2 regions of the Arthrobacter sp. G119Y2 genome follow, and region 1 is predicted to be linked to the other one. Evidence: predicted binding sites of a transcription regulator. Region 1 holds the regulator's gene; the other holds the start of a gene.
What was found. Region 1 encodes Rex, which represses fermentation and respiration genes when NADH is low (regulators of the CRP and FNR family bind a similar motif). Its sites were predicted from a motif close to CTTGTGAANNNNTTCACAAG; they were not measured.

Region 1 (15,653 bases):
GCGATCGAAGTGAGCACCCGCAAGGTCAAGGGCGCCGGAGAACGGGAGGACCAGCTGAAGCAGACGCTGGACTTCGCCCGCATGAATCTGGGCCAGATCTCCGAGTAGAGGCGCACCCCGGTCCGCTGCCCTGGGCCCGATGGAGGGCGCGAGTGCAGGCCGTGACAGAATCGGGGGCATGGATACCGGAACTCTGCATCTGACCTTTCTGGGCTGCGGCTCAATGAATGAAGCCATTCTCGGCGGAATCCTTGCCGGCGGAATGCCCGCGGACCAGGTGAGCGCCACGGTGCGGCGCCCGGAGCGCGCCGAGGAACTGCGCAGCCGCTATGCCGGCCTCACCGTGCTGGCCGGGAACGAAGATCCGGAAGCCAACCGCACTGCGGCGGCTGCTGCCGACGTCGTCGTCCTCGGGGTCAAGCCGGTGGGTGTTGCGGCGCTGCTCGCGGAGATTGCGCCCGTCCTGCATCCGGGGACCGTGGTCATCAGTGTCGCCGCCGCCGTCTCGATCGAGATGCTGGAAGCCGGGCTTCCGGAGGGCCAGCCCGTTATCCGCTCCATGCCCAATACGCCCTCCCGCCTGGGCCGCGGAGTGATTTCCATTTCCGCCGGAACCAGCGCCACCGAAGCAACCATGGCCCTGGCCGCCGAGCTGTTCTCCGCCACCGGACGGGTGGTCCAGGTTCCGGAAGATCAGGTCGACGCCGTGTCGGCCGTGAGCGGCTCCGGACCGGCCTACGCCTTCTATCTGGCCGAGGCCATGGCCCGCGCCGGTGAGGAGCTGGGCCTGGATCCCGAGCTTTCCGCTGTGCTCGCCCGCGACACCGTTGCCGGTGCCGGCTACATGCTGGCCGAACCCGGCGCTGACGCTGCCGGGCTGCGCCGTGCCGTCACCAGCCCCAACGGCACCACCGAAGCCGCCATCCGCAGCTTCGACGAGCAGGGGCTTCCCGGCATCATCGCCCGGGGAGCGCGTGCCGCAGCCGAACGTGCTGCCAGGATCACGGCGGAGCTTTCGGCCAAGTAGCCGGCCGGGCCCGGATCTATCGTGCAGATGACGGGCCTTGGGATGCCCGGCTGCATCCGGGCCCCCGCATGATCCTCCGCCGCGGCGCTTCCCCGGCTACGGGCTACGGCCTGGCGGCGAACCGCTCGAGCAGATCCACGTGCCCGGAAACGATGAGCATGTCGCGGGACGAGACCTTGGTGTCCGCCCGGGCATAGGTGAAGTCCTCGCCGGGTGACTTCACTCCCACCACCGTCACCCCGTACTTGGACCGCACGTTGGATTCGCCCAGCGTGAATCCCTGGGTTTCGCGCGGCGGATACATCTTCACGATCGCGAAGTCGTCGTCGAACTCAATAAAGTCCAGCATCCGGCCGCCCACCAGGTGCGCTGCCCGGCGGCCGGCGTCGGCTTCCGGATAGATCACGTGGTTGGCGCCGATCCGGGTCAGGATCTTGCCGTGGGCGGAGGTGATCGCCTTGACCCAGAGGTGTTCGATCCCCAGGTCCACCAGGTTCACGGTGATCAGGACGCTCGACTCAATCGAGGTTCCCACGCCGACGACGGCGGAGGAGAAGTCCTGTGCGCCCAGCTGTTTGAGGGCGTCAATGTTCGTGGCATCCGCCTGCACCACATGGGTGAGGAGGGTGGATGCCTTCTGGACCAGGTTCGGATCCCGCTCGATCGCCAGCACCTCGCGGCCCTGCTTGACCAGCTGTTCGGCGGTGGCGGAGCCAAAGCGTCCCAGCCCGATTACCAGGACGGGGGCGTTATGAGCTGGTCTGTCAGCCAATGATGGGCCTCTCTTCAGGGAAGTGGTACAGCGTGTTGCGCTGGCGTGTGGCCAGAGCCGCAGCCAGGGTGATGGTACCCACCCGGCCGGCGAACATGAGGGCGGAGAGCACGTATTTTCCGGCCGGCGGCAGTTCTTCACTCAGTCCTATACTCAGCCCAACCGTGGCAAAGGCGGAAATCACCTCGAAGAGCACCGGTTCCAGGGTTTCCTGGGTGATGGCGAGCAGGGCCACCGTGGACACGGCCACGAGGGTGGCGCCCAGGACAACAACCGAAATGGCCACCCGCATCGCGCCGAAGGCGATGGTCCGGCCAAACGCCCGGACATCCGAGTCACCTCGGGCCTCCGCCACGATTGCCAGGAAGATGACGGCGAGGGTGGTGACCTTGATGCCGCCGGCCGTGGACGCCGAGCCGCCGCCGGCGAACATGAGCATGTCGGTGATCACCAGGGTGCTGGAATCCAGGTCCGACATGTCCACGAGGTTGAAGCCGCCGGACCGCGTCATGACGGACGCAAACACCGAGTGCAGGATCCGGTCCGCCACACTCATCTCACCGATGGTTTTGGTGTTGAACCACTCGAAGGCACCCCAGAGGATGCTGCCGCCCACCAGCAGGATGGTGGTCACCAAAAGGGTGAGCTTGGTGTGCAGGTTCCATCTGCGGATGTTAAGCCTGCTCTGCAGCAGGACCATGATCACCGGGAAGCCGAGGCTGCCGATGAAGACCCCGGCCATCAGCGGCCCCAGGATCCACAGGTCCTCGTCATAGGGGACCAGCCCGTCGGAGTGCGGGGTGAAGCCGGCGTTGTTGAACGCCGACACGGCATAGAACACTGCATGCCAGAGCGCCTGGCCGGGGGACTCACCCAGAATAATGAACCGCGGGGCCATCACCAGCGCCAGGATGAGTTCGATGACCACCGTGGTGGTCACCACGATGCGCAGCAGGGAGCCGACTTCACCCAGCCGGCCCGTGTTCATGCCTTCCTGGGCGATCAGCTTTCCCCGGACACCGAGCCGGCGGTTCACCGCCAGGGCGAGCAGCGAGGCCATGGTCAAAATGCCCAGGCCGCCCACCTGGATGGCGATCAAGATCAGGACCTGGCCGAATCCGGACCAGTGGGTGGCGGTGGAAACGACCGTCAGCCCGGTGACGCACACGGCCGAAACGGCGGTGAAGAAAGCGTCGTACAGGGGGGTGACCTCGCCGCTGCTTGACGAGGCCGGCAGCGACAGCAGCGCGGTGAACAGCAGGATGACCAGCCCGAAGACAATCAGCGCCAGCCGCGCCGGGGAGCTGGCGGCCAAGGAATCCACAAAGTCACGCAGCGCGGAGAATGCGTGGAGGGGGCGAAGCTGCCGCAGCTGCAGCCGGGGCTGCGGGTTGGTTGCCATAATCGTGCTTGTTCCTTGGTTCCAAGTGGGGCGCGGAGGCTCTGCACAGTAGTAAATCACCGATGCAGCTCTCCGCAGCGGTCCGGCGGTATGCCGCGGCTCAGTCTCCCAGTATTGCGCACATCGCGTAGCCTGTTCAGCATGATCAACCGCGGACTCAGTCTTCCGGTCATGCCGACCCGCATCATCTGGCACGAGTCCATGCTGGACTACAACTTTGGCGTCGGCCACCCCATGAGTCCCCTGCGGCTGGACCTCACCGCCAGGCTGGCCCGGGACCTCGGGATTTTCGACCTGCCCGGCGTGTCCCTGGGCAAGCCGTACGTCGCCACCGACGAGGAACTCGGAACCGTGCATGGCAGCGAGTACATCGCCGGGGTCCGCAGCGTCAGTGAGAACCCGCGGTCAAGCCAGGAGAAATTCGGCCTGGGCACCGAGGACAACCCGGCCTTCGCCGGGATGCATGACGCCAGCGCCCGGCTGGTCGGCGGTTCGCTGGCCGCTGCCGACGCCGTCCTCTCCGGGGAAGTGCTCCACGCGGTGAACTTCGGCGGCGGAATGCACCATGCGGCAGCCGAACGCGCCTCGGGTTTCTGCATCTACAACGACGCCGCGGCCGCCGTCGCCCGGCTGCTGGCCGGCGGCGTCGGCAAGGTGCTCTATATCGACGTCGACGCCCATCACGGCGACGGGACCCAGAGCATCTTCTGGGATGACCCGCGCGTCATGACCATTTCCCTGCATGAAACCGGGCTGACGCTCTTTCCGGGCACCGGCTTTGCCAACGAGACCGGCGGCCCCGGGGCCGAAGGAACCGCCGTCAACGTGGCGCTGCCGCCCAGGACGTCCGACGCCGGCTGGCTGCGGGCCTTCCACGCCGTGGTCCCGCAGCTCGCGGAGGCGTTCGCTCCGGACGTTATTGTGAGCCAGCACGGCTGCGACAGCCACCTGGATGACCCCCTGACCAACCTCCGGCTCAGCGTGGAAACGCAGCGGCAGGCAGCCCTGTCGATCGCGGACCTCGCCGCCAACCTCTGCGGCGGCAGATGGATCGCCACCGGCGGCGGCGGCTACAACGTTGTGTCCGTGGTGCCGCGCTCCTGGAGCCTGCTGATGTCCGTGGCGGCTAACGGCCGGATCAGGTGCAATACACCGGTGCCCCTGTCCTGGCGCGAGTACGTCAAGGACAAGTACGGGGAGGATACCCAGCCGCTGATGGGCGACGGCGTGGAACTGTGGTGGAGGTCCTGGGAGGTCGGATACGACCCCAACGACGAGATTGACCGTACGGTCATGGCCACCCGCAAGGAAGTCTTTCCGCTGCACGGGCTGGATCCCTGGTTCGACTAGCGTTCCTGGTTCGACTAGCCGTTCCGGATACCACGCATGTCCCGCACCGACGGGCCGACAGCGGAACCGGCCTTTGTCCCGGAAACGGATAAAGTGGGTGTCATGGTCATCGATGATGTTTTTGCCGTCATTGCGGAGGGCACCCGCCGTGAACTTCTGGGTGCGCTGCGCAGCGGGGATAAATCCGTAGGCGCGCTCGTGGAGGAACTGGAAGTCAGCCAGCCCACCGTCTCGAAGCACCTGAAGGTCCTGCGCGAGGCCGGGCTGGTCAGCATGCGCGCCGAGGGCCAGAAACGCTACTACTCCCTGCAGTCGGCTCCGCTGGAGGAGATCGTGCTGTGGCTCAAGGCATTCAACCTTCCTTCCCTGCAGGAGGCAAAAGGGCCCGACGCGCGGCTCGCCGCCCTCAGCACGGCGGGCAGTGCGGCGGGCAGTGCGGCAGGCACCCCGGCAGGTGCCGGCGCTGCAGCGGCCGCCCCGGCCGCAGCCCGAACGGGACGGCTGTTTGCCGGCCGTCCGGCGTCGTCGGACCCCCGCTCAGCAGCGGCAGCTGCGTCAGCCGAGCTGGAACCGGGAAGCGTTGAAGCGCAGCCGGCAGGAGCGGATCCCGCCGCCGCGCAGCACCTGGGGCGTACCGTCGGCAGGGCCGCTGAACGCGCCGCCGATCTGCTGGGACAGTTCCCGAAGTTCCGGCGTCGCCGCTCCTAGGGCGTCTTCCCCCGTCACACATCGCAGCCGCGGCAGGTGAACGCTAGCGTAGTAGGTGGGGAATACCGAAGGAGCAATCACAACTATGGACCCAACACTCATCAGCGTGCGCGACGACGTTTTCCGCCGCAACCCGGGTGAAACCGAATTCCATCAGGCGGTAGTCGAAGTCTTCGACACGCTGGAACCGGTGCTCCGCAAGCATCCCGAGTTCGGCGAGGCTGCCATTCTGCAGCGGATCTGCGAACCGGAACGGCAGATCATTTTCCGGGTGCCGTGGGTGGATGACCACGGGCAGGTGCAGATCAACCGGGGCTTCCGGGTGGAGTTCAACTCGGCCCTGGGACCTTACAAGGGCGGGCTGCGGTTCCACCCCTCGGTGTATCTGGGCATCGTGAAGTTCCTCGGGTTTGAACAGATTTTCAAGAATGCGCTGACGGGCATGCCCATCGGCGGCGGCAAGGGCGGCTCCGACTTCGATCCGCGCGGCAAGTCCGACGCCGAAGTTATGCGCTTCTGCCAGTCCTTCATGACCGAGCTCTACCGCCACATCGGTGAATACACCGATGTCCCCGCCGGCGACATCGGCGTTGGCGGACGGGAGATCGGCTACCTGTTCGGCCAGTACAAGCGGATCACCAACCGCTACGAATCCGGCGTGCTGACCGGCAAGGGTGTCAGCTGGGGCGGCTCCCTGGTCCGGCCCGAGGCCACGGGGTACGGCGTGGTGCTCTTCGTGGAAGAAATGCTCAAGACCCGCAACCTGAGCCTGGACGGACAGCGCGTCATTGTTTCCGGATCCGGCAACGTGGCCATCAACGCCATCGCCAAGGCCCAGTCACTCGGGGCAAACGTGGTGGCTTGCTCCGACTCCCAGGGGTACGTGGTGGACGAGACGGGCATTGACGTATCGCTGCTGCGCGAGGTCAAGGAAGTCGAGCGCGGACGCATGACCGACTACGCCAAGCGCCGCGGCAGCTCCGCCACCTATGTGCCGGGCCGTTCCATCTGGGACGCCGGAGCCACCGTGGCGCTTCCCTGCGCCACGCAAAACGAGCTCGACGAAGCCGACGCCGCCGCCCTGATCAGGTCCGGTGTGGTTGCGGTGGCGGAAGGGGCGAACATGCCCTGCACGCCGAAAGCCATCGAAGCCTTCCAGGAAGCCGGAGTGCTCTTCGGACCGGGCAAGGCCGCGAACGCGGGCGGGGTGGCCACCTCTGCACTGGAAATGCAGCAGAACGCCAGCCGCGATTCGTGGTCCTTTGAACACACCGAGCGCCGGCTCACGGAAATCATGGTCAATATCCATGACAGCTGCGCCCGCACGGCCGAGGAATACGGCTCGCCCGGCAACTATGTGGTGGGCGCCAACATCAACGGGTTCGTCCGGGTGGCCGACGCCATGCTCGCCCAGGGCGTCATCTAAACAGGGCGTCATCCAAACAGGTAAAACGGCGACACATAACGTTAGCCACGGCACAGAATTTGCGGGTTCGCACGGGCCGGGTTTACGGTCGGAGGCATGACAAAGCGTTGGTATGCGTATTTTCCGTTGGCTCTGGAGGAGCCTGCGCGGTAATACGCTGACGCCAACCTTCAGAGCCACCGGGGCAGGGATGATTCCCTGCCCTTCGCCATATCCGGCGGGCTTTGAGGAGTCTCCCCGCCGGTCCGCAACCTGCCGAACGGGAAAGACCATGACTGTTACCTCCGGACCCCTGACCGGACCCCTGACCGGACCGGCTGCGCCCGGCGCCGCCGGCCGTGAACCGGCCCACTCCAATCCCCGGACCACCGGGTTCAGCCCGCTGCCGGCTCCCCGGCAACTGCGGCAGGAACTGGCTCCCGCCTCCGGTCTGATCCGCAGCATTGACCGGTCCCGGGCAGAAATCCGCGCCGTCCTGAACGGCGTGGATGACCGGCTGCTGGTCATTGCCGGCCCGTGTTCCATCCATGATCCGGCGGCAGGACTCGACTACGCCCGGCGGCTGGCGGCGGCAGCCCGCGAGCACCGGGAGGACCTCCTGATCGTGATGCGGGCCTACTTCGAAAAGCCCCGTACCACCGTCGGCTGGAAGGGCCTGATCAACGATCCGCGCCTGGACGGATCCCACGACATCGCCGAAGGCCTGCGTGCCGCCCGGCGGTTCCTCCTTGAAGCCGGGAACCTGGGCCTGCCGGTCGCCACGGAGTTCCTGGAACCGGTCAGCGCGCGGTACCTGGCGGACCTGGTGAGCTGGGGCGCCGTGGGAGCGCGGACCACCGAGAGCCAGGTCCACCGCCAGCTGGCGTCGGGCCTGCCGATGCCGGTGGGGTTCAAGAACGGAACCGACGGCTCACTGGACGTTGCCTTGGATGCCTGCCGGGCAGCCTCGGCGCCGCAAAGCTTCCTGGGCATCGACGACGACGGCCGGGCCTCCGTGGTCAGCACCGCAGGGAACCCGGACACGCATCTGATTCTGCGCGGAGGGGCAGCCGGGCCAAACTTCTCCCCGGCGGACGTGGCTGCGGCAACCGATGCCCTGGCGGCCAGGGGCCTCAACCCCAGGCTCATCATCGACGCCAGCCACGCCAACAGCGGCAAAAGCCATGTTCGCCAGGCGGAGGTTGCACTGGAACTGGCGGCCAGGCTGGGGAGCGGCGGAACGACGTCGTCCGCCGTGGCCGGCGTGATGCTGGAGAGCTTCCTGGTTGCCGGAGCCCAGAAACTGGACGAATCCGCCCCCGGACGGCTGGCGTACGGGCAGAGCATCACCGACGCCTGCATGGGATGGGACGCCACTGTGCCCGTCCTGCGGTCCCTTGCCGATGCGGCCCGCAGACGGCGCGAAGATGCCCGGTGAACTTCCACTATCGTGACCTCAGACACTAGAGTGGAAGACCGGACGGTTAATCACTAACGGTCCGCAAAGCAGTCCCAGTGGCAGTCACCGCGTTCACGCCGATGCTGCAGTGCAGCCGGTTGTTGAGCATCATTAAAGGACTCAAGGCAAATGGCAGACGAGGGAAATTTCTCGGACGTGAGGTTTCTGACCGTGTCAGAGGTTGCGGATGTCATGCGGGTGTCCAAAATGACCGTGTACCGGCTGGTGCACTCGGGCGAGCTTCCCGCCGTCCGTTTCGGGCGCTCGTACCGCGTGCCGGAATCAGCCGTCCAGCAGGTGCTGAAAAACGCCGTCATTGACCGCCGTTCAGACACTGCCTAGTACTGTCACTGGATACCGCGGCGAGGCGGTACCCTGTTAAAGAACGTTTTACATCGTGGCAACTATCTGCCGGTGTCAATGCGCGGGTGCCAACGGTGCCGAAGCGTTGGAGCCGGCGTCTGACTATTTCAAGTTTGTGAGGACTCTGTGGGTTCAGTTATCAAGAAGCGCCGCAAGCGTATGGCAAAGAAGAAGCATCGTAAGCTGCTTCGCAAGACCCGCCACCAGCGTCGCAACAAGAAGTAACCAGGAATTTTCTGGCCAAACCCGCCGTGCCCTTCGGGGCCCGGCGGGTTTGTTGTTTAAGGCTGGTTGGCTGCCGCAAGGCCGGCGACGGTCCTAGCGGGACCGGACCCAGGAGAAGCCCCGCCACAGGCCGTAGGCGCCCCCGGCCACCGTGGCACCCTTCAGGCCCAGGGTGGCCGCGCGGCGTCCGGACCGGAAATCGTAGATGGGCCAGTTGCGGTCCCTGGCGTGCCGGCGCAGGCGGGCGTCCGGATTGATCGCCACGGGATGTCCCACCAGGCTGAGCAGCGGAACATCGTTGTAGGAATCGCTGTAGGCCCAGCAGCGGTCGAGGTCGAGGCCTTCCTTCTTCGCCAGGACCTTGACGCCTTCGGCCTTCGCCGGACCGTGCAGGAACTCGCCCACCAGGCGGCCGGTGTAGAGCCCTTCGTCAATTTCGCTGACCGTTCCCAGCGCACCGGTGAGGTGCAGGCGGTCCGCGATCACCGAGGCGACTTCCACGGGCGTGCCGGTGACCAGCCAGACGGGCCGTCCGGATTTCATGTGCTGTTCCGTGAGGGCCCGGGTGCCCGGCCAGATCTTGGACTCGATCATCTCGTCATACACTTCTTCGCCCAGGACCCGGATATCTGCGGCTGCCAGGCCGGTGGCCAGCGTCAGGGCGGCGTCGCGCACGGAGTGCACGTCCTTGAGGTTCTCGCCCTGCAGCATAAACCTGGCCTGCTTACGGGCGAAGCCGAAGGCCTCCCGGAGCGTGAAAACCTTGCGCTGGTACATTTTGCGGCCCACGTGGAACAGGCTGGCTCCGCGCATCAGGGTGTTGTCGACGTCGAAAAACGCAGCCTCGCCGGGTTTGACCGCCGGAGCCAGAGGCTCGGCGGCTCGTACTGCGGTGGTTCTGGGCATACCACTGAGTCTACGCAAAAAGTCCTCCGGGGCACCGTCGCCCCTTGCGGGTTCCGGGGAAACCGGACGGGGCGGTTATTTTAGAGGTATGACCTCAACAGATGCGCATCCTGATCTCCTCCTGCTCACCCGGCCGGGCTGCCACCTGTGCGAAGGAGCCCGCGAGGTTCTCGAGAGGATCCGCTCTGACCTGGGCATCGGCTGGCGCGAACAGTCCATCGAAGGGGACGCGGACCTGACCTCCCGTTTCGGTGAAGAGATACCCGTGCTCCTGATCGACGGCATCCAGCGCGATTTCTGGCAGCTGGACGAAACCCGTCTCCGACGTCTTCTGGGTGCCTAGCGGCGGAAGCTTTGTCCCCTCCGGCCGCGGGCTTAGAGTGGGAAATCCGGACAGCACCGACAACCGATAGGCACATGTGAGCACCTCCGAGGAATCCGACCGGTCTGCCGGTGCAGCCGCCCGGCACATTCCGCCTGCCTCGCTCGCCCGCCTGACCATTTACCTCAGGGCGCTGAGCGGCATGCTGGCCGAGGGGAACGAGCGTGTGTCCTCAGATGAACTGGCGGAAGCGGCGGGTGTTAATTCCCCGAAGCTCCGCAAGGACCTGTCCTACCTGGGCTCATACGGCACCCGCGGCGTCGGCTACGACGTGTCCTACCTCAGCGAACAGATCGCCTCCGCGCTGGGCCTGACCCGCAGCTGGCGGGTAGCCATTGTCGGGGCCGGAAACCTCGGCAGGGCGCTGGCCGGCTACCCGGGATTCGGCTCCCGCGGGTTCGAAGTGGTGGCCCTGCTCGACGCGGACCAGCTGCTGATCGGCCAGGAAGTCGGCTGGCTGCGCGTCAGCTCGGTCGAGTCCATGGAGAGCGTGCTGGAGCGGACGCGGACCAATATGGCCGTCCTGTCCGTTCCCGCGGAGGTGGCCCAGGACCTGTGCGACCGCCTCGTTGCCTGCGGCGTCACCAGCATCCTGAGCTTTGCGCCCGTGCTGCTGCAGGTCCCGGACCACGTCCAGGTGCGGAAGGTTGACCTGGCCACCGAACTGCAGATCCTGGCCTACCATGCGCAGCGGGCCCAGGTCTCGGACATCGCCTCCAAGGCCCGGGCCCGGTTGGCAACATAGCTCTCAGCCGGAGGTCCGGGAGCCGCCGGCTGAACCGTCAGGACATGCTCAGGTACTGGCTGCGCCTGGGGCGGAAGTACCTGCTGCAGTCACCCCGGTAGAGCAGCCCGAGGCCGCCGGCTGCTGCCAGCACGGCAAGGACCTGGAAAACGGAGCCGGCAGCTGCCGCGCCCGCCAGACCCGCGGCGGCTAGGACCGAGCCGCCAATGCGTGCCCAGTTCCTGCCTTCCCTGACCAGCACGGCGACCAGCAGATAGATTCCGAAAACCACGATCGAGGACGCGAGAGTGACCACCTGCAGGGCAGCGGCATACTCGCCGGCATCCACGCCGAGTTTCTCAAGCTGGGCCGCGTTGGACGGCAGCTCGGTCACGGGGCTGCGGCTGGCCCGGACCCCTCCCCAGAGACTGATGACGCCGGCAGCCACAATCAGGACGAACGCGAAACCCACGATCCGTGGCCGCGGGCCCTTCCACTCGCTGTAGGGAATCCGGGCCGGGACAGCCGGCGCAGGGGCAGCGGCCGGCGGGTCCGGGATTGACAGAGCGCCGGTGCCGGCGGGCTGTTCCACCGCGGCGGTCTCTTCCGGGACGGGTGGTGCCGGCGGCGCCGGCGGGGCTGCTGCTGATAACGGCACTGCTGCCGATGGTGCAGCCGCGCGCCGGTGTGCAGCAGGAAGCCGGACGCCCGGCGAGCCCGGGGCCTTTCGGCCGAGGCCAAATACACGGCGCTTTTGAGGGTTGGGGGAAGCAGGAAGTGAACTCATCTTCGGGTGCCGCCTTTGCAAAAAAAGGGATACGCTCCGCGCCGGGCAATCGCTGCGGTCCCGGCGGGTCATCAAACGCTACAGCGCTTCTTCCGCGGTGTGACCAGCGTCAGCGGTTTGAGGCATGCGGGGCACCAAAAAGGGCCGGCCCCATTCCGGGCCGGCCCTTTGTGCGGAACCTTTTGTGCAGGTTGAGCAGCGCTCGGGTTTAGTAGTAGGGACCGAAGCGGGGCCGCTTCTGGAAGTACGGCTGCGCCTGCGGGCGGTACAGCATGACGATTCCGGCGATCCCGGCAAGCGAAGCGAGCAGCGAGACCAGTTCCATGGGGGAGGAGAACGCGAGACCGGTCACCAGGGAGAGCAGCACCCCGACGGCGGACAGCGAGGCGAAAACCGTTCCGATGATCCGTGCCCAGTTCTTGCCGCTGCGGATCAGGAAAGCAATCAGCACATAGACGGCCAGCACAATCAGGGACATGACGACCCCGGTGGTGGCGGCAAAGCTCTGCACCGTTTCTTCCGTCATGCCGGCTTCGTCAAACACCTGCCGGTCCTCGGCGGACAGCGATCCGAAAATGTCCTCCGCTGAGATGGAAAGGGATGAAGCGATCATGTAGATCAGGGTCAGGATCCCGCCGGCCAGAATCAGCCAGAATCCGGTCATGACCTCACGCGGCGGCGCACCCTTGCCGCCGGGCATTTGCCCGGACTCAGGGTAGGCGTAACCGGAAGGCTGGGCGGACTGATAGCCGTACGGGCTCTGCGGCTGCTGGCCGTAGGGCTGCTGTCCGTACGGGGACTGGTTGTAGGGCTGGCCGTAGGGGGAGGACTGCTGACCGGAAGACTGCGCCGGTCCCGGCTGCCCGTACGGAGTGTAGGGCTGGTCGGCCTGCCCCGGCTGGTTCTGGCCGTGCTGGGGCGGCTGGGGGAGGCGCTGGCCGTACCTGGGTCCGTCGTCGGCGGCGGGGCCGGGATCTCGTGGCTGGTTCGGGTCGCGGGGGTCCGGAGTATTCGGAGGTGTGCTCATTGCCGCCTACTTGCTGGTTGGTGCAGGGAGCTGCTCGGGCAGACGCCGGGTCTTTTCGATGCAGCAGTCGTTCTGCGGGTGCTGTCGGATGCTGTGCAGTGCCCTCGGGCACACCGTGCGAACCGGGGCCGGTCATGGCGCCGGGGCGCCGGGGAACGCAATCGGATTCCCCTAGCCTATCGCGGCCTCAGCCGTCCGTCGCGGGTTCCCGAACATCGGGCCGCCTCTCCCGGCTCCGGGGAGGGCCCGGAAACACACGGCCCGGAAACACGCGGCCCGGAAATACAGGAACACCCCGGCCGCTGGCCGGGGTGTTCCTGGATGAAGCCTCGTCAGGCGCGGTGCCTCGGGTGCGGTACCCCGGGTCCGGCCAGGACAGGCAGGATCAGGATGCCGCCACGAAGGCTGCATCCACTGAGATGGTCACTTTGTCGCCCACCAGGACGCCGCCGGTTTCCAGGGCGGCGTTCCAGGTCAGGCCGAAGTCCTTGCGGCTGATGACGGTGGAGCCGGAGAATCCGGCGCGCGTGGCACCGAAGGGGTCCACAGCTACCCCGTTAAATTCGGTGTCCAGGACCACCGGAAGGGTGGTGCCCTTGATCGTCAGGTCACCGGAAACCTTGTAGGTTTCGCCGGAGCCCTCTACGCCGGTGACGGCGAACGTCAGTTCGGGGAACTGCTCGACGTCGAAGAAATCGGCTCCCTTGACGTGCCCGTCGCGGTTGGCGTCGTTCGAGTTGAACGAGGCGGACTTGATCACTGCGTTGATGGTCGACTCTTCGAGGGACGGTCCAACTTCCATGACCGCGCTGACATCGTCGAAGTTGCCGCGCACCTTGCTGATTCCGGCGTGGCGGACTGTGAAGCCCACCTCGCTGTGCGAGCCGTCAAGGGTCCAGGTGCCGGTGGAAAGTCCGCTGGGGATCATGGTGTTCTCCTGTTGCTGGTGGGTGTCGGGGCGCCGCCCCGATGCATGTCGATGCATTTGCATCTACTCTCGCACAGATTCATTCAAGCTTCAAGTATTTTCCAGATTTAGTTCACGGCGCTTCCTCTGCGAAACTTGTTGCATGTCCCGTGCCTCGATCCACCTCGTCCGCCATGGAGAAGTCTTCAACCCGAACGGAGTCCTCTACGGGCGCCTGCCGGAATTCCATTTGTCCGACCTGGGGCAGGAGATGGCCCGCCGCGTCGCCGGTCACTTTGAAGCCCGCAGGAACGACGGCGCGAAGCTGGTGCACCTGGTGGCCTCGCCGCTGACCCGGGCGCAGGAGACCGCTGCGCCGGTCGCCGCCGCCCTGGGCCTGGAGATCACCACCGACGAACGCATCCTTGAGGCAACCAACCGCTTCGAAGGCCTTTCCGGCGTCACCAGCCGGCTGCGCAACCCCCGGTACTGGCCGCTGATGTACAACCCGCTCAAGCCCTCCTGGGGTGAGCCCTATGCAGCCCAGGTGGAACGCGTGATGGCCGCCGTCCAGGACGCCCGGGTTCAGGCGTTGGAGCTGGGCGGAGACAAGGCCGAAGCCGTGCTGGTCAGCCACCAGCTGCCCATCTGGGTCACCCGGCTCGCCGCCGAGGGCCGCAAGCTCTGGCATGATCCGCGCAACCGCCAGTGCACGCTGACCTCCGTTACTACGCTGGATTTTGACGGTGACACGCTGATCGGCGTCCGCTACGCGGAGCCGTCCGCAGACCTGCTGCCCGGGGCTGCGAATATTCCGGGAGCATAATAGAATTACTACGCGTTGTAGAAGTGGCAGCCCCCGCCGCGATGAAAGCTGGAAATAGTTGAAAAATCCTCAGAGCATTCCCCAGCCGGATGCCATGCGCCGCCGCTCCTTCCTGAAGTTCGGAGCCGGTCTGGCCCTTGGCGTACCCCTGGTGACGGCAGCGGCCGGTTGCGCCGTCGAGGATCCCCTGGCAGCACAGGCCAAAGCGGGGGACAACAAGAACTACATCGCCGGCGACGGGTCCGTCACCGAATACGCCTCCGACCAGCGCGGGGAGCCGGTGGAATTCTCCGGCACTCTCTTTGACGGCACAACCGTTCCCTCCTCGGACTTCGCCGGCGACGTGGTTGTGCTGAACTTTTGGTACGCGGCCTGTGCCCCGTGCCGCAAGGAAGCCCCGGACCTGGTGGAACTGCACGAGATGTTTGAGCCCGAGGGAGCGCGCTTTTACGGCGTGAACATCCGGGACGAACGCAGCACCGCTGAAGCCTTTGAGCGTTCCTTCGCCATTCCCTATCCCAGCTACCAGGACAAGGACGGCGGGATCCTGCTGGCCATGACGCAGTTCGTGCCGCCGTCGGCCGTTCCCACCACCCTGGTTCTGGACCGTGAGGGCCGCGTTGCCGCCCGGATTCTCGGGCTGGCGGACAAGAGCACCCTGAAGGCCCTGATATCTGACGCGCTGGCAGCTTAGCCGGCATGTTTCCTTCCGCCGTCACAGCCGTAACCGCCGTCCCTGCAGCAGCGCTGCCGGCCGCGAACGTCTTCGCCGAGACCATCCTCAACGGATCCATGCTCCTGGCCATCCCGGTGGCGGCCCTGGCCGGCCTCGTGTCCTTCCTCTCGCCGTGCGTTCTGCCGCTGGTCCCGGGCTACCTGGGCTACGTCACCGGGCTTACCGGCGTCGATCTGCAGAAGCAGCGCCGCGGACGGATGCTGGCCGGAATCGGGCTGTTCGTCCTCGGATTCTCCGCCGTTTTTGTCATCATCGGCGCAGGCGTCGGACAGCTCGGCGGCTGGCTGCGCGGTGCCGACCAGGCCTGGATTCCGCAGGTACTGGGTGCGGCCATCATTGTCCTCGGCATCGTCTTCATGGGCGGACTGAGCTGGTTCCAGCGGGACCGGAAGATCGCCGCCAGGCCGCCGGCCGGGCTCTGGGGTGCGCCGCTGCTCGGCATCACCTTCGGGCTGGGCTGGGCGCCGTGCCTCGGACCGACCCTGTCCGCCGTGCAGCTGCTCTCCTTCTCCGGTGACGACGCCACCGCCGCGAAGGGCGCCTTCCTGACCTTCATTTACTGCCTTGGCCTGGGACTTCCCTTCCTGCTGATCGCGCTGGGCTTCCGGCGGGGGATGGGTGCGCTGAGCGTTTTCCGCCGGCACCGG
Region 2 (15,653 bases), on a different contig from region 1:
ACTATTTCCATGCCCTGCCCGAAACTACCCGTGACACTCTCGTGGCCGGCCAAAAGAACCTGTACAAGGGCATCGATTCGGAGCTGATCAACCACATCTATGACACCCTGTACGCGCAGAGCCTGGACGGGAAACCCCGAACCCGGCTGTTGACCCACATGGAGCTGCAGGAAGCACGGTACGATCCGGAAGCCGGCCGGCACACCCTGGCACTGCATCACGACGAGCAGGACCGGACACTCCTCCTGGAGACCGACGCCGTGGTCCTCGGGACCGGGTATGCCTACCGGGAGCCGGAGTTCCTGGCCGGAATCGGCGAGCGCATCCGCCGCGACCGGGCCGGCCGGTTCGATGTGGACCGAAACTACGGGATCGGCACCACGCACGGTGAGATCTTCGTCCAGAACGCGGAACTGCACACCCACGGTTTCGTCACCCCTGATCTGGGCATGGCGGCCTACCGCAATTCGGTGATCATCCGCGAAATGCTGGGCCGCGAGCACTACCGGGTGGAACGCGCCATTGCGTTCCAGGAGTTCGGTGTTGAGCCGGAGGACGCTGCGGTGACCGGCCCGGCCCGGACCTCAGCACCGCCCACTGCCCGGGACGCGGCACCTGCGGGCGCCCTCCCCGAGTCACTGCTGCCCGACGGCGATCGGATATCAGCATGAACTTCACCATCGTTCCCGTGGACGCCGTCCGCGATTCCCCGCTGCTGCACGGCTGGATGAGCCGCGACTATGCCCGTTTCTGGGGCATGCTCAACGCTTCCCGGTCCGATGTGGAAACCGAATACGCGCGCATAGCCGCCGATCCGCACCACCATGCCTGGCTGGGTCTGGAGGACGGCACTCCGGCGTTTCTAACCGAGTCCTACGCGCCGGAGCACTCGCCGCTGGCGGGCCACTACTCCGTGCAGCCCGGCGACACCGGAATGCACCTGCTCGTGGGCCCTGCTGAACGGCCCCGGTCCGGATTCACCACTGCCGTGTTCCGGTCCGTCCTGGACTTCCTCTTCGCAGATCAACACACCGAGCGGATTGTCGTGGAACCGGACGTCCGCAACACCAAGATCGCCGCGCTGAATGCCCGAATGGGTTTCGTGCCCGCCGGCATCATTTCCCTTCCGGACAAGGACGCCCTGCTGAGTTTCTGCACCAGGGCCGACTACGTGCGAACCGGCGGCATGCCGGATGCTCCCGCTTCTTCGCCGTCCGCCGCCACCATTCAGGAGTAATCCCGTGACCATGATCTTTTCCCCTACCGCTGGTTCAGATGCCGTTCCTTCCAGCGCAGTTCCTTCAGACACCGTTTCTTCAGACACCGTTCCTTCAAGCGCCGTTCCTTCCCCGGCCGCCGCCTCCGCTGCGCCGGACCGTGCAACGACCGCCCACCTGACACCGGACCGGTGGGAAGCTGCAAACCGGCACGTGATCCGCAAGGCCCTGGCTGAGTTTTCCCATGAACGCATCTTCACTCCGGAACCGATCACTGCAGCTGCGGCTGCAACGGCTGCAACGGCAAAGGAAACCGCTGATTACCGTCTGGTGTCCGACGACGGCGCAGCCGAGTACCGTTTCAGCGCCCGGCTGCTCGAACTGGATCACTGGTCCATTCCCGGCACGAGCATTCACCGGTTTGCCGGCGGAACCGAAACCGCACTGGACGCCCTGGTATTCGTCACCGAGTTCTCGGAAACACTGGGAATCAACGAGCAGATGCTTCCCGTCTATTTGGAGGAGATCAGCAGCACACTGGCCTCGCACGCCTTCAAGAACTCGCCCGCCGCGCCGTCGTCGGCGACTCTGGCCCGCGGCGTAACCGAAGGCGCAGACCCGGCCGCAGACTTCCAGGCCGTGGAACAGTCCATGACCGAGGGCCATCCCTGCTTCGTCGCCAACAACGGACGCCTGGGCTTCGGTTCGGATGACTATTTGGCCTACGCGCCGGAAGCCGGAGCGCCGGTGCACCTGGAATGGATAGCCGTCCGCCGCGACCGTGCCGTCTTCACTTCCCTGCCCGGACTGGACTACCGCATCCATCTCGAGGGCGAGCTGGGAGCAGCTGTCCTCGCCGGCTTCGATGCCGCACTCGCGGACCGCGGAGCCAGCCCCGCTGACTACCTCTACATGCCTGTGCACCCGTGGCAGTGGACCAACAAGCTCGCCGTCACCTTTGCCGCAGAGATTGCCCAGGGGCATCTGATCCGGCTGGGTACCGGATCCGATGTGTATCAGGCGCAGCAGTCCATCCGGACATTCTTCAACCGGGCCCATCCCGACCGCTGCTATGTGAAAACAGCCCTGTCCGTGGTCAACATGGGTTTCATGCGCGGACTCTCCCCCGAATACATGCTCGCCACCCCGGACATCAACGACTGGCTGGACAAACTGGTCCGCAGCGATGAAACCCTGCAGACAGCCGGATTCAGCATCCTGCGGGAAAGCGCCGCCGTCGGCTACACCAACCGTTACTTTGAAGCCGGCGCACCCAAGGGATCGCCCTACCGCAAGATGCTCTCCGCCCTGTGGAGGGAAAGCCCGCTCCCCCGGCTGGACAGCGGTGAACAGCTGGCAACCATGGCGTCGCTGCTGCACACCGATTCGGCCGGCCGGCCGTTGGTTTCAGCACTCATCGAGCAGTCCGGTCTCAGTGCCCGGGCCTGGCTCGAACAGTACCTTCAGGCGTACCTCGTGCCGCTGCTGCACTGCTTTTACGCCTACGAACTTGCCTATATGCCGCACGGTGAGAACCTGATCCTGGTGCTCCGGGACGGAGCGGTGCAGCGGACGATCATGAAGGACATCGCCGAGGAAATAGTGGTGATGGGTGACCGCACCCCGCTGCCCGAGAACTGTGCGAGGGTGCGGATCGAAATCCCTCAGGAGGACAAGATCCTGTCCATTTTCACCGATGTGTTCGACTGCATCTTCCGGTTCCTGGCGGCGTTGCTGGAGGAAGACGGGCAGCTGGAAACCCGGCAGTTCTGGGAAACGGTGGCGTCGGTGGTGCACCGATACCAGGACGCCCATCCGGAACTGGCTGACGAGTTCGCCGCCCACGACCTGTTCGCCGGAGATTTTGTACTGTCCTGCCTGAACCGCCTGCAGCTGCGCAACAACCAGCAGATGCTGGACCTGAGCGACCCCTCCGGCGGACTTCAGTTCTCCGGCCGCCTTGCCAATCCGCTGGCGCAGTTCCGGCGCTGACGCCACCGCCGCCGCCCTCCCGCGCGGGAGGGCGGCGGCTTTCCGGGAAGGCGCCGTCGCGGGGCGGCGCTTCACGGTGAGGGCGGGTACCGCGGACCTAACGCAGCGCCGAAATTCCGGTAATGTCCCGGCCGACAATGAGGGAATTGATTTCGTACGAGCCCTCATAGGTGTAGATGGCTTCGGCATCGGCAAAAACCTTGGCCATGCGGTAATCGGTCACGATTCCGTTGCCGCCCAGGATGCTGCGGCCCAAAGCCACTGTCTCGCGCATCTTGCGGCTCGCATAAGACTTGGCCAGGGCGGCCTGGGCCATTCCGTCCGAGGAACGTCGGCCGACTGCCGAGGGATAACCGCCGCGTTCCAGCTCCGCGACCCTGGCGAGCATGCCCGTGCTCGCCACGGTGTTGCCCAGCATCCGCACCAACTGTTCCGTAATGAGCTGGAACGATGCCAAAGGACGGCCAAACTGCTGCCGTTCCACAGCGTAGGCACGGGCGATGTCGACGGCGGCCAGCTGGGCGCCAACCGCCTGCCAGCCCACCATGATCCGGGATCCGCGGAGCAGGTGCTTGATGTCCTCGAAGCTGTCGATGCCGGCGAGCCGGTCCGCTTCGGAAACGCGGACATCCGTCAGGGTGATGTCTGCGTTCTGCACGGTGCGCAATGCCGTTTTATTTTCGATCCTGCGCCGCTGCACACCCGGCAGCGAGGCGTCCAGAAGGAACCCGCGGACCTTCCCGCTCTCCGGTTCACGGGCCCACAGCAGCATGTAGTCGCAGAACGTCCCGTTGCCGATCCACCGCTTGCTGCCGTTGAGGAGCCAGGAATTCCCGTCCCGGACAGCCGTGGTTTCCATGCCCCCGGCGACGTCGGAACCGTGCTCCGGCTCGGTCAAAGCGAAGGCGCCGGTAATCCGCAGCGACAGCGCATCGGCGAGCAGGCGGTCCTTCTGGTCCTCCGACCCGAACGCGTGCAGGGCTTCCACGAAGAGGTCATGGTGGACCATGAAGAACGTTGCAATGGACGTATCGGTCCGGGTCATCTCGGCGATGACCAGCCCGGCAAACAGCGGGCTGTAACCCTGCTGCACGGGCGTGGACAGCTCCAGTGCGGCCAGCTTGGGCAGGATTTCGGACGGGAAGTACGCGTCCCGCCACCACTGGGCGGCATGCGGGGCGACTTCTTCCGCCAGAAAAGTCCGCAGCTCGGCAAGCTTCTGCTGTTCCCGGGCGCTGAGCAGGTCTTCGAAGGCATAAAAGTCGGCATCCGGCAGGTTCAGGGCAGCCTCAGGGGATGCAGCGGCGGCCGGGGGTGCGGTAGGCCCCGGGGCCGCCGGCGTGTCAGGGGCCGCCGGCGTGCCAGGAGCTGCCGGCGTGCCAGGAGCCTCCGAAAGATCGGAAGCCACGTCAGCGCGGTCCCATCCGGATAGCGCCGTCCAGCCGGATGGTTTCGCCGTTGAGCATCTGGTTTTCGATGATGTGCACGGCCAGAGCGGCGTACTCGTCCGGCCGTCCCAGCCGGGAGGGATGGGGCACCTGGCTGGCCAGTGAGTCCTGGGCATCCTGCGGAAGACCGGCCATCATGGGTGTTTCGAAGATTCCGGGCGCGATGGTCACCACGCGGATCAGGTGCCGCGCCAGCTCCCGGGCCAGCGGCAGCGTCATCGAAGCGACGCCGCCCTTGGATGCCGAGTAGGCAGGCTGCCCGATCTGGCCGTCGAAAGCGGCGACGGACGCGGTATTGATGATGACTCCGCGTTCGGAAGTTCCGCCGGTTTCCACCGGCTCCGTCTCGGCCATGGCCTGCGCCGCCAGCCGGCTGACGTTGAAGGTACCGATGAGATTCACCTGAATGACCCGGGCAAAGTCCTCCAGCGGCAGCACTCCGTTGCGGCCCAGCACCTTCCCGGGGGTGGCGATGCCCGCACAGTTCACGGCCACGCGCAGCGGGCCCGCATTCATTGCCGCCTCCACCGCTGCAGCCATTTGATCTGCGTCGGTGACATCACCGGGAACAAAATGCGCGTTGTCTCCCAGTTCGGCGGCGTAAGCCAGCCCGCCGGAAGACGGAAGATCCACAAGGATCACTGATGCGCCGGCGTCGTACAGTCTGCGGGCAGTAGCCCGCCCGAGCCCGGAGGCACCTCCGGTAACGAGTGCCGATGCCCCTGAAATATCCACTGCATTCTCCTGCGTAAAGTTGCTGCCGCCCCTGCGGCGGCATGACGAGCCTACTGTGATCCGTCGCACACTGCATCTTCGCCCGGCACCCCGCACCCTCCCTGCCGGAAGAAGGGTGCCGGCCCCGCTTCCTGGCCCGAACACAACACCGCCGCTGTAATGACGGCACGGAGAGGTCTAGGGTGGTGCGCATGCTTCCCGAGGAACCGCTGCACGAGATCCAGGCCCGCGCCGACGACGCCGCCGCTTCCGTTACGGCGGCCTTCACCCGTCCGCTGCTCGGCCTTCCGGGCACTGCCCTGGCAGCCGTCGAGAGTCCACGGCGCCCGAGTCTGCTGCCCGGCCCCTGGCACTACTGGTGGCAGGCGCACTACGTGGATGCGCTGGTGGATGCCGCACTGCGCGGTGCTCCCGACGCGCTCGGCCAGGCCCATCGGCTGGTGCGCAGCATTCGGCTGCGGAACGGGCTGCGGGCCACCAACTGGTACTTCGACGACATGGCCTGGCTGGCGCTGGCAGTGGGGCGGCTAGACACCCTCGTGCCCGTCCGCCCCGTCCGGAACCAAAACCAGGAGGACCCTGCCGGGCCGGTGAAACCGCGGCCGCATCCGCGGATGCTGGCATCACTCACGGATGCCCTGAGGTCCGCACACACCATGGACCTGGGCGGCGGGGTGTACTGGAACCGGCGGCGCTCCTTCAAGAACACTCCCGCCACGGCACCGGCCGCCCTGCACTTCGCACGAAGCGGCGAGCGTGAGCGGGCCCAGTCACTGGTTGATTGGTTGAACTCCGTACTCCTTGACCCCGACAGCGGCCTCTACCTAGACGGCATCAAGCCGGCAGTTTCCGGGGAACCGGTCATGGAACGAGCCGTCTTCACCTATAACCAGGGTCCCGTCCTCGGCGCCCTGCTGGAACTTGGCGGGCCGGCGAACCTGGCCCGGGCGGCAGAGCTGGTGGGAGCTGTCCGGACGGAGCTGACCCATCCGGGCACTGCTGTGCTGATCACGCACGGCACCGGCGACGCAGGGCTGTTCACGGGCATCCTCTGCCGCTACTTGGCCTTGGCTGCAGTCTCACCAACCCTTGCCCCGCCGCAGCGCGAGGAGGCAGCAGAACTCGTCGGCGCAACGGCCCGGGAACTGTGGGCCGGAAGAACCAAGCGCGGAGAGCGGACCGTCTTTTCCCCGCATCCACTGGAACCGGCGGAACAGCATTACCCGGCGGGCACCGGCGTCGGCCTCTCCACCCAGCTTTCGGCGTGGATGATTCTGGAAGCGGCGGCCCGGGTCCGGCGCGGGCTCGGCTGACACCAGGCTTGCTCAGGCTGCAGTGACGCGCTCTGCGCCTAGGCCGTGCTGCTGGGCCGCGCTGCTAGGCGGTGCTGCCTAGGCCGTGCTGCCGGCGCTTTGGGGGCTTTGCGAGCTCGCGGCACGCTCGTCGAGGTCAGCGAGAGTGAGCCGATGGCGCGGCGACGGCGGCAGGGGGTGGCTGCTCTTAACTTCCAGCGCGGGAGTCACGTGCAGGATTTCTCCGGGATCCATTAGCCGCCAGTTCGGATTGTCGTCCATTCTTTCGGTGGCCAGCAGCACCGCGGCCCGCCGCTCATCACTCAACTGCTGGCTCGTGACACTGATCCGCTGAGTCTTCATCCCGCTGTGCTGATCCTCCTCGCCGAGCTCCAGCACGTAGAGGGGATGGGTGTCCGGGTACCGCACTGCCCACAGATTGGCAGCATCGGTCAGGATGATGTTGACCGCGAACAGCCGGCAATTCTCAGCAACCCACCCCAGTGCGGAGGCTATGGCTGCACCAACGTCACCGCCGTTGGTGCGGATTTCTGCAGTAATCAGCGCAAAAACCCGCTCGGAATCCGTGTCGCCCTTCACCAGGTCCATCACGCCCAGCTGCTGCAGGCGGGAGTCGAGCAAATCCAGATCCTCCACCACGCCGTTGTGGGCCAGAAGGCGGTTATCCTGCTCAAAAGGGTGGGTGTTGGTTTTCACGTCGCCGCCGGTACTGGCGTACCGCACATGGGCGATGAACGTGATGCTCTCGACGTCCCTGGCCTCGGCCGCAAATGCCTTGTCCTCATACGCTGCAATGGGTGCCTTCACCACTGAGGGCCTGCCCTCGCGGTCATACACGCCTATCCCGAATCCGTCTGCTTCCCGCCGGCTCTGCTGCGCCAGGCTGTCCGGTGCCGTGAGGAGCCAGAAGGTGGCCTTAACGGGATGATGCCCGGCGTGCATACCGAAGAGCCGACACATACTGAACCTCCCGGATTTGCCGCGGGCCCACAGTCCCGCCGCGGGTTTCCCTGACTCTGCAGACTCCTTCAAGAGTCCCGCGGCTCCCGGGCAAAGGCAAGGGTACGGCTCCGTCACCCCGACGGCAGCGGAGGCTAAGGATAGGGCGTCCGGCCTTCCGCCAACATCCGGACCAGGTCCGCGATTTTCCGTTCCCGGGCCGCAGCGGTTCGCAGGGCGTTGAGGCGGAAGTACAGGGCGTACCGGTTCTGCGCGTTCAGGACGCTGTATGTGGCCTGCGCTGCGGGCACTTCCGCGATGGCCGCCAGCAGATCCTCGGGAACCTGCGCTGCTGCCGGGCCCGCATAGGCAGCGTCCCACCGCCCGTCCGCTTTCGCCTGCTCGACGGCGGCACGCCCCGCCGGCTGCATCCGCCCTTCCGCTTCCAGCCGTGCCACAAACCCAACGTTCCGCTGGCTCCAGATACTGCGCGGACGCCGCGGGGTGAACCGCTGCAGATAGCTTTCCTCATCACGGCGGTTGGCCTGCCCGTCAATCCAGCCGAAGCACAGGGCCTCCTGCAGCGCCCCGTTGTACGACAACGCGGTGACGGTCCCGCCCTTGCGCCCCAGGACCAGCAGGACCCCCGGCGAGTCGGCGTGGTGGGATTCCAGCCAGCTCCGCCAGGCTGCGGCATCCGGGAGCAGCAATTCGGGCAGGGGCGCCTTCGGTCCCGTCCGGGACCCTGCAGGCTTCTTCGAGGTACCGGCCATGTCCAGAGAGTATGCCTCCGGCACCTGCTTCAGAAACCCCCGGCACATGCCCCGGAAAGGGGTTGGCCAGTTCAGCCGAGGGCCAAAGCGCCGCGCGTCGGCTCAGTGCCCCCGCCGCTTTGCGGTAAAACACTGCTATGAGTGTTCGTACCCCTGATCCCTATCCCGGCTGGCTCTCCGAAGATGACCTGCGTGAGGCGAGGCAGCGCCTACCCATGGTCTACGTGGAAGCGGTGCCGGTCCGATGCGACCCGCTGGGCTACGTAACCGAGGTGGGCCTGCTGCTGCAGGCCACCGACGAAGGCAAGATGGTCCGGACCTTTGTCTCCGGACGGGTCATGTACCGGGAAACCATCCGTGCCGCACTGCTGCGGCACCTCGAAAAGGACCTGGGTCCCATGGCCTTTCCGCAGCTGCCGCCGGCGCTGACGCCGTTTGCCGTTGCCGAGTATTTCCCGTCGCCCTCCCAGTCCGGGCTGACCGACGAACGCCAGCACGCCGTCGCCCTGGCCTATCTCATCCCTGTCACCGGAGAATGCGATCCCCGGCAGGATGCCCTCGAACTGTCCTGGCTGACGCCGGAAGAGGCCCTGAGCCCGGAAATCTACGCCGAGTTTGCCGGCGGCCGCGGAGACCTTCTGCGGCAGGCGCTGGCCTCGGCCAGCTGGGGACGCTAAACGCCCGTTACCGCTTCTTTATATACTGGGTGCCGATTGTCCGAAGAGAAGGAACCTGCCATGCCAGAGAGCCAACCGGAGTCTTATACATTCCGGGTCAATGCCGAGCTGCTCGCGCCCGGACAGATTCCGGTGCACGAAAGCACCTCGCTGGCTCCGGTCCGGGACAGCTCGGTGGAGAACGACGACTTCGGTGTACCGGCGCTGGTCCATCTGGTCCTGGAGGACGGAATGACGCTGCGGCTGGCGTATGGTTCGTCCGTCCGCGTGAAGGCTCCGGCCCCGGCCGGCGCGCCGGCCGATGCTGTACGCGTGGTTCCGGCTGAAGAGGAAAACTACGCAGCGGTTGTTGCCGCCGCTGCCGCCGCACACCCGCGGGACAGCCAGGTCCAGGAAATTTCGGCCCGCCTGAGCCGCGGACTGAACGTGAAATCCGGAAGCAACCTGCGGGACGTCTGCGATCTGGCGCACACGCTGTATGTGGATCTGGACGACTCCGAGAACGCCCTCCAGGTCTGCAACATCATCACCGGACTGCCGTTCGACGGAAACTTCGGCCGGTGGAACTGGATTCAGGCGGCCCTGTCGCTGGCCGCCCACATCACGCACGAGTCAGGAGATGAAGAAACCTCCGCGGCGTACGCCCAGGCAGTCCGGGCTGGTGACGCTGCGGAAAGCGACCCGCTCAAGGCCAAGCTGGCAGCGGAGATGCTGCAGCGGCAGTTAAACGAACCCAACCTCTACGACCGCGAGATTCACCGCTCCGCCGAGGCGGGCGATGAACACAGCGAACGCGACTGGCGCGTCCTGCGCCTCGATGCACTGCTGTACCTGCGGGCCCACGGCGGTTCCCAGACGCTGTCGGAAAGTGAACTGGACCGCCGCATCCGCAATGAACTTATTGCCGTTCGCGGACTCAACCTGGACCTGTAGGAAGGCCGGGTCTTGAGGCTGGCCCCAGGCCGGACCTCTAGTCAGGCCCTAGGCCGGACCTCTAGTCAGCAGCTCCGGACTGATCCGGAGCTGCGCGCCGGCGGAGGCGCCGGTTATGCAGGTGAACAGCCAGAACCATGGTCATGCCGACCGCCGCACCGATAACAGTTTCCACGGCCCGGTCGGAAACCAGCAGCAGCGGGTCGCCGGGATGCGCCAGTTCGGTGCTCACCAGGGCCAGCGGTGTGACCACAACCTGTGCAAGGGCATACTGCCGGGCGATGAGCATCTCCGCACCGAACTGCAGCAGCGCAATGACCACCGCCATCTGCCACGGCTCCAGCCCCGGCAGCAGGATCAGCGCCGTGAGGAGCAGTCCCCCGAAGGTGCCGAGGATGCGCTGCAGCCCCCGGTGAATCCGGTTGCGCACGGTCAGCCCCACCAGCGGCACGGTAGCTGCAACCATGGCCCAGTAGTTGTGGCCAATGCCCATTGCCGTTGCAATGGATCCGGCGATCGCAGCCACCAGAGCGTACTGTCCGGCGTCGGCATAAATGGCTCTGCGCTGGGCGGAGGTGAAACGGGGGCGCTCGGGCTTTTCCCAGGGCGTGCGGTACCGGCGCAGGAACCAGCCGGAGAGTCCCAGCACCAGGGAAAAGAGCACAGTGCCTGCAGCTACCAGCATTGCCTGCCAGAGAGGCGGCTGGTTCGGTACTGACGAAATGGCGGCATAGGCAAAGATGTGGAACAGGGATCCCGCCGGGCGCAGCCGCCAGAATCCGGTCGCCAGAGTCCCGAGCCCGGCCACCGCCGTCGTTCCCGCCACAATGTCCCAGGCGCCGGGGTCCAGCCGTGAGGTCAGGGCGCCGGCAAGAATCACAGCCAGCATGAGCGCTGCCGCCCGCAATTGGTGGCCGAAGCGCTGGCGGTGCGGCTCGTTGCGGCCGTAGATGCCGGTGAAGGCGCCGAAGCTGGCGAAAATGGCCAGATCTACCCGGCCGAACGCCAGCAGCAGGAGCAGGGGAACGCCAACGCCGAGTCCGCACCGGATGGCCACTTGGTGGTCATTGTGGGCAGGTGCGATCCGGAACATATCGCGCAGGTGATTCAAGGCAGGCTGCTCGGCCTTTCAGGTCAGTAGGAGGCTGCGGCCGAAAACCGCACTTTCCACCGTACTCCCGTGGATAACCGCCTCCGGAAAAATGTGGCACGCATCCCAGCGCCCGACGACGTCGGGCACTGAATCCGGCAGCGCACCTCCCTCGTCGGCGGGTAAGGCAAAATGGAGGGGTGTCCTCCTCAACGTTCTCCTTTGCCCTCGGTAAGCGCCTGCGCGAAACCACTGCCCCAACAGCTGAGCAGACGCAGGCCAACGGCGGTGAGTTCCAGGGCCGCACCGGCACCATCACCACGCCGCACGGAGAGATCGCGACGCCGGCCTTTATTGCCGTAGGAACCAAGGCCACGGTAAAGGCCGTGCTGCCCGAGTCGATGGCTGACCTGGGTGCGCAGGCGCTGCTGGCCAACGCGTACCACCTGTACCTCCAGCCGGGTCCCGACGTCCTGGACGCGGCCGGCGGCCTGGGCAAGTTCATGAACTGGTCCGGCCCCACCTTCACGGACTCCGGCGGATTCCAGGTCATGAGCCTGGGTGCCGGTTTTAAGAAGGTCATCAACATGAACGCGGACGGCACCACCCACGCCACCGGTGCGGATGACGCCGTCGCGCCCGGCAAGGAACGCCTCGCGCATATTGACGACGACGGCGTGTGGTTCAAGTCCCACCTGAACGGCGACAAGCACCGCTTCACTCCCGAGGTGTCCATGCAGGTCCAGCACCAGATCGGCGCGGACATCATGTTCGCCTTCGACGAGCTGACCACGCTGATGAACTCGCGCGCCTACCAGGAGATGTCGCTGGAACGGACGCGTCTGTGGGCGGAACGCTGCATCGCGGAGCACCGCAGGCTTACCGAAGAACGGGTCGGCAAGCCGTACCAGGCACTGTTCGGGGTGCTGCAGGGCGCACAGTACGAGGATCTGCGCCGGAAGGCCTCCCGCGATCTGGGATCAATGGACTTTGACGGCTTCGGCATAGGCGGAGCGCTGGAGAAGGAGAACCTCGGAACCATCGTGCGCTGGTGCACGGAGGAACTGCCCGAGGACAAGCCCCGCCACCTGCTCGGCATTTCCGAGCCGGATGACATCTTCACCGCGATCGAAAACGGTGCCGACACCTTCGACTGCGTCTCCCCCACCCGGGTTGCCCGGACCTCGGCGTTCTACACGCCGTACGGGCGGCTGAACCTGTCCAACGCGCGGTTCAAGAAGGACTTCACTCCGCTGGTGGAGGGGTGCGACTGCTATGCCTGCGCGCACTACACCAAGGCCTACATCCACCACCTGTTCCGCGCGAAGGAAATGGTGGCCTCCACTCTGGTGTCGATCCACAACGAGCGGTTCACCGTGAAGCTGGTTGACGATGCCCGGCTCGCCATCGAGAACGGCACGTTCTTCGACTTCAAGGCCGAGACCCTCGGGAAGTACTACAGCGCGAAGGCGTAGCAGAGCGAGCCGGACGCCGGCGCCGGGCGTACTGATGTGCTCGGGCTTGCCGGGCTTGCCGGACTTGGCCGTGCGTTCTGATGTGCCCGGGCTGGCCGGGCTTGGCCGTGCGTTCTGATGTGCTCGGGTTGTTCGGCTTCGGGGCCGGGCCCTAGTTCCAGCTTCGGGGACGGGCCATAGCTCCAGCTTCGGGGCCGGGCCCCTAGTTCCAAGTTCGGGGCAGCGGCGGATTCTGGTCCGGATCCTGTTCTTCGACCGGACTCTGTTCCGTTTCGGGCGGATCTTCCGGCCCGCCGGAGGCAGCACCGGTACCGCTGCCGGGTGCCGATTCCTCGTCAGCTGAAGGACCGGCATGGAAGCCTTCGTTGTCGGCAGCTTCCCCGGCACCTGCCGCGCCAGCGGCATCGCGTCCGGCGGTGTCCTGTCCAGGATCTTTTACCGCGGGATTGTTCTGTTTTTCCGCCGCGGGATCGTTCCGGGTGCCGTCATTGCTGCTGTTGTCGTTGTCCTGCATGCCGTTCCTCCTCAATCGCGGCGCTCAATCGCGCCCCTCAACTATGTCGTGGGGCGTGTCGCTCAACCGCGTCTTTCCCGACAGCCGTGCCCCTGCCCAACTCTGAGCAGCATCCTGCCGCCCGCACGGCGATGGATGTGACGCTAGAGCAAAAAGGGCAGGTGCAAAAGGGCACGGGGAAGATCGCGTGCCGGGCGAGCCACTCCCGCTGCCGGACAGGAACGCTGCCGTCCAGCAGGCCGCAGCAGCCGGTACAGCCAGCAGGCCGCAGCAGACGGTACAGTCAGCAGGCCGTACAGCCAGCAGGCGGTACAGCCAGCAGCCGGTACAGCCGGCAGGCGGTACAGCCAGCAGCCGGTACAGCCGGCAAAGGCGCTAGAGGCGGCAGGAGGCCTAACGCCCCACCGCAGGGCCCTTACCCGGCAGGCGGAGCAGAAGCTGCAGCGGCCTGGTAACTCGGCTCGCGCTTCTTGATGGCCTTGATAACCACAGCGGTCACCGGAACAAACAAGAACTCGATGAGGGTCTTGTAAACGAATCCGAAGATCACGTAGTTAATGAACCCGCCGGCATCGGTTATGCCAATGACGGGCGCAGCGATGGCACAGAAAATCAGGGTGTCCGCGAACTCTCCGACACCGGTGGATGCCATGAGCCGGCCGATCAAGGCCCGTTCACGGAACCGCTCCTTCATCTTCACCAGCACCCAGGAATTCAGTGTCTGGCCGGCCAGGAAGCCCAGCAGGCTGGCCGCCACGATTTGCCAGACCGGCCCCAGCGCCAGTTCCAGTGCCGCCTGCTTGGCCTGCCCGTACTCATCATCGAATCCGGGCAGCGCAATAATCACGGCGAAACTGAGGGCAGCCGCCGCGGACACGGCGAATCCGGTGAAGATTGCCCGGCGTGCGGCCTTGAAGCCGTATACCTCGCTGATGACGTCCCCGAGGATGTACGCCAGCGGAAAGAGGAAGAAGCCGCCGTCGGTGACGATGCTGAAGTCGCCGAAGATCGGCCCGAGCACCACACCTTTGGTTGCCCCGATGTTGGAAATAACAATCACCACGCACATGAGCGTCAGGATGATGTCGTAATGCGAGCTGCCACGGGCCGCAAAGGCCGGGGCGGGCGCCGGATCGACGCCGGTGGAGGTGTGCATGGAGAGTTCCGTTTCGTAGTGGTTCGCCTGAGCTGTCTCCGGCTGTATTAGCACTGTGCCCGCTGCACCGGGCGGCCTGTCAGGGCCGCCGTCAATTCTGCCACGTTCCGGAGCGCAACACCGCCGCGGCCCCTTTGCGGGATCACCACCGCTCTGCACCATCATCTTTTTGAACACGTTCAAAAATGTGATGTACTTGCGGGCGTGCCGGGCAGATTGAGGGCATACAACTGAACACAAGGAGTGTTGATGGCCGCCACGGTCAAGAGCGAACAGACCAGGCGGCAACTGATCGATTCAGCGCTCGAGCTCTTCCGCACGCAGGGCTACGCCAAAACCACCATGCGAAGCATCGCTGAAGCTGCCGGCGTATCGGTGGGCAACGCCTATTACTATTTCCGGTCCAAGGATGAACTCGTGGCCGAGCTGTACCGGCAGCTTCAGGACGAGCACCGCAGCCGTGCCCTGCCGCTGCTGCGCGAAGGACACAACCTGGGCGAACACCTCAAGCTCATCCTGCTGGCCCACTTGGACATCCTGGAGCCCTATCACGACTTTGGGGCGCATTTCCTTCGGCTGGCAATGCCGCCGTCGCCGTCGTCGGCTGCCGACCGCCGGAGCCGCCGGAACACGGCGGACGACGGCGTCGGGCGGGCGAAATCAATCGCGCTGTTCCGGCAGGCCGTCACCGTGTCGCGTCCGCAGCCCCCGCTGGCCATCCGGGATGACCTGCCCGAACTGCTGTGGCTGGTCCACATGGGCATTACCCTGTTTTGGATCTACGACCGCTCACCCGGACAGACCCGTTCCCGCAGGCTCGCACACAGTGTCGCTCCCCTGACGGCAAAGCTCGTCATCCTCTCCCGCCTGCCCGTGGTGCGCAATATCGTGGAAGATGTTGTCCACCTATTCCAGGGAGCCAGACGCGATGACTGACAAAGCCGACGACGGCGTCGCACTTCCGCTGCCCGCGACGGACACCGGCAGCGCTGCCCGCCGGGTGCTTCCCGGGCCGCTGGCTGCCGCCCTCGGTTATGCCGTTGCCTGCCTGGTTCTCGCTTCCATAGCCACAGCGGTAGTGGGGTGGGGCACGGCGCGGGACTTTTGGGGCTACGTCTGGACCGTCATCGTCGCCGCTTTTTATGCCGCGGGGCTCGGCCTGTTCACTGCTCTGCCCGTTGCCGTTATCCTCGGGTGGTCTCTTCGCCGGGTCATGAACCAGGGCATCCACGTCCTCGCGTTCTTCCTGGTGCCGACGCTGATCGCATGGCTCATCATTGGCCTCATCGTGCAGTCCGCCATGGTGCCGCTGCTCATGGGTGCAGCTGTTGGCCTGTCCATGGCTGCCGGCCGGGCTGCCATTTGGCCCCTTGCGCGCGCCTATCCCTGAC

Region 2: the regulator Rex is predicted to act here: its motif matches at 14,429-14,448, upstream of WKB88_RS15140 (queuosine precursor transporter).

Annotation. Positions count from the first base shown of each region.
Region 1 covers NZ_JBBPFS010000006.1:183,247-198,899, forward strand. The annotation lists gene WKB88_RS14445 (sugar phosphate isomerase/epimerase family protein) at 1-108, shown strand, start outside; gene proC (pyrroline-5-carboxylate reductase) at 179-1,027, shown strand; gene WKB88_RS14455 (potassium channel family protein) at 1,131-1,799, opposite strand; gene WKB88_RS14460 (TrkH family potassium uptake protein) at 1,792-3,201, opposite strand; gene WKB88_RS14465 (acetoin utilization protein AcuC) at 3,343-4,551, shown strand; gene WKB88_RS14470 (ArsR/SmtB family transcription factor) at 4,588-5,259, shown strand; gene gdhA (NADP-specific glutamate dehydrogenase) at 5,345-6,685, shown strand; gene WKB88_RS14480 (3-deoxy-7-phosphoheptulonate synthase) at 6,957-8,102, shown strand; gene WKB88_RS14485 (helix-turn-helix domain-containing protein) at 8,253-8,465, shown strand; gene WKB88_RS14490 (30S ribosomal protein bS22) at 8,613-8,711, shown strand; gene WKB88_RS14495 (HAD family hydrolase) at 8,805-9,617, opposite strand; gene WKB88_RS14500 (glutaredoxin family protein) at 9,706-9,960, shown strand; gene WKB88_RS14505 (redox-sensing transcriptional repressor Rex) at 10,037-10,744, shown strand; gene WKB88_RS14510 (hypothetical protein) at 10,782-11,315, opposite strand; gene WKB88_RS14515 (hypothetical protein) at 11,719-12,537, opposite strand; gene WKB88_RS14520 (YceI family protein) at 12,923-13,465, opposite strand; gene WKB88_RS14525 (histidine phosphatase family protein) at 13,608-14,270, shown strand; gene WKB88_RS14530 (TlpA family protein disulfide reductase) at 14,365-14,964, shown strand; gene WKB88_RS14535 (cytochrome c biogenesis CcdA family protein) at 15,063-15,653, shown strand, end outside.
Region 2 covers NZ_JBBPFS010000007.1:68,243-83,895, reverse strand. The annotation lists gene WKB88_RS15205 (lysine N(6)-hydroxylase/L-ornithine N(5)-oxygenase family protein) at 1-671, shown strand, start outside; gene WKB88_RS15200 (GNAT family N-acetyltransferase) at 668-1,237, shown strand; gene WKB88_RS15195 (IucA/IucC family protein) at 1,248-3,209, shown strand; gene WKB88_RS15190 (acyl-CoA dehydrogenase family protein) at 3,307-4,491, opposite strand; gene WKB88_RS15185 (3-hydroxyacyl-CoA dehydrogenase) at 4,619-5,392, opposite strand; gene WKB88_RS15180 (glycoside hydrolase family 76 protein) at 5,584-6,705, shown strand; gene WKB88_RS15175 (class II glutamine amidotransferase) at 6,784-7,665, opposite strand; gene WKB88_RS15170 (YdeI/OmpD-associated family protein) at 7,800-8,417, opposite strand; gene WKB88_RS15165 (NUDIX hydrolase family protein) at 8,555-9,094, shown strand; gene WKB88_RS15160 (DUF6707 family protein) at 9,155-10,027, shown strand; gene WKB88_RS15155 (FUSC family protein) at 10,089-11,120, opposite strand; gene tgt (tRNA guanosine(34) transglycosylase Tgt) at 11,318-12,592, shown strand; gene WKB88_RS15145 (hypothetical protein) at 12,795-13,106, opposite strand; gene WKB88_RS15140 (queuosine precursor transporter) at 13,522-14,262, opposite strand; gene WKB88_RS15135 (TetR/AcrR family transcriptional regulator) at 14,512-15,198, shown strand; gene WKB88_RS15130 (hypothetical protein) at 15,191-15,652, shown strand.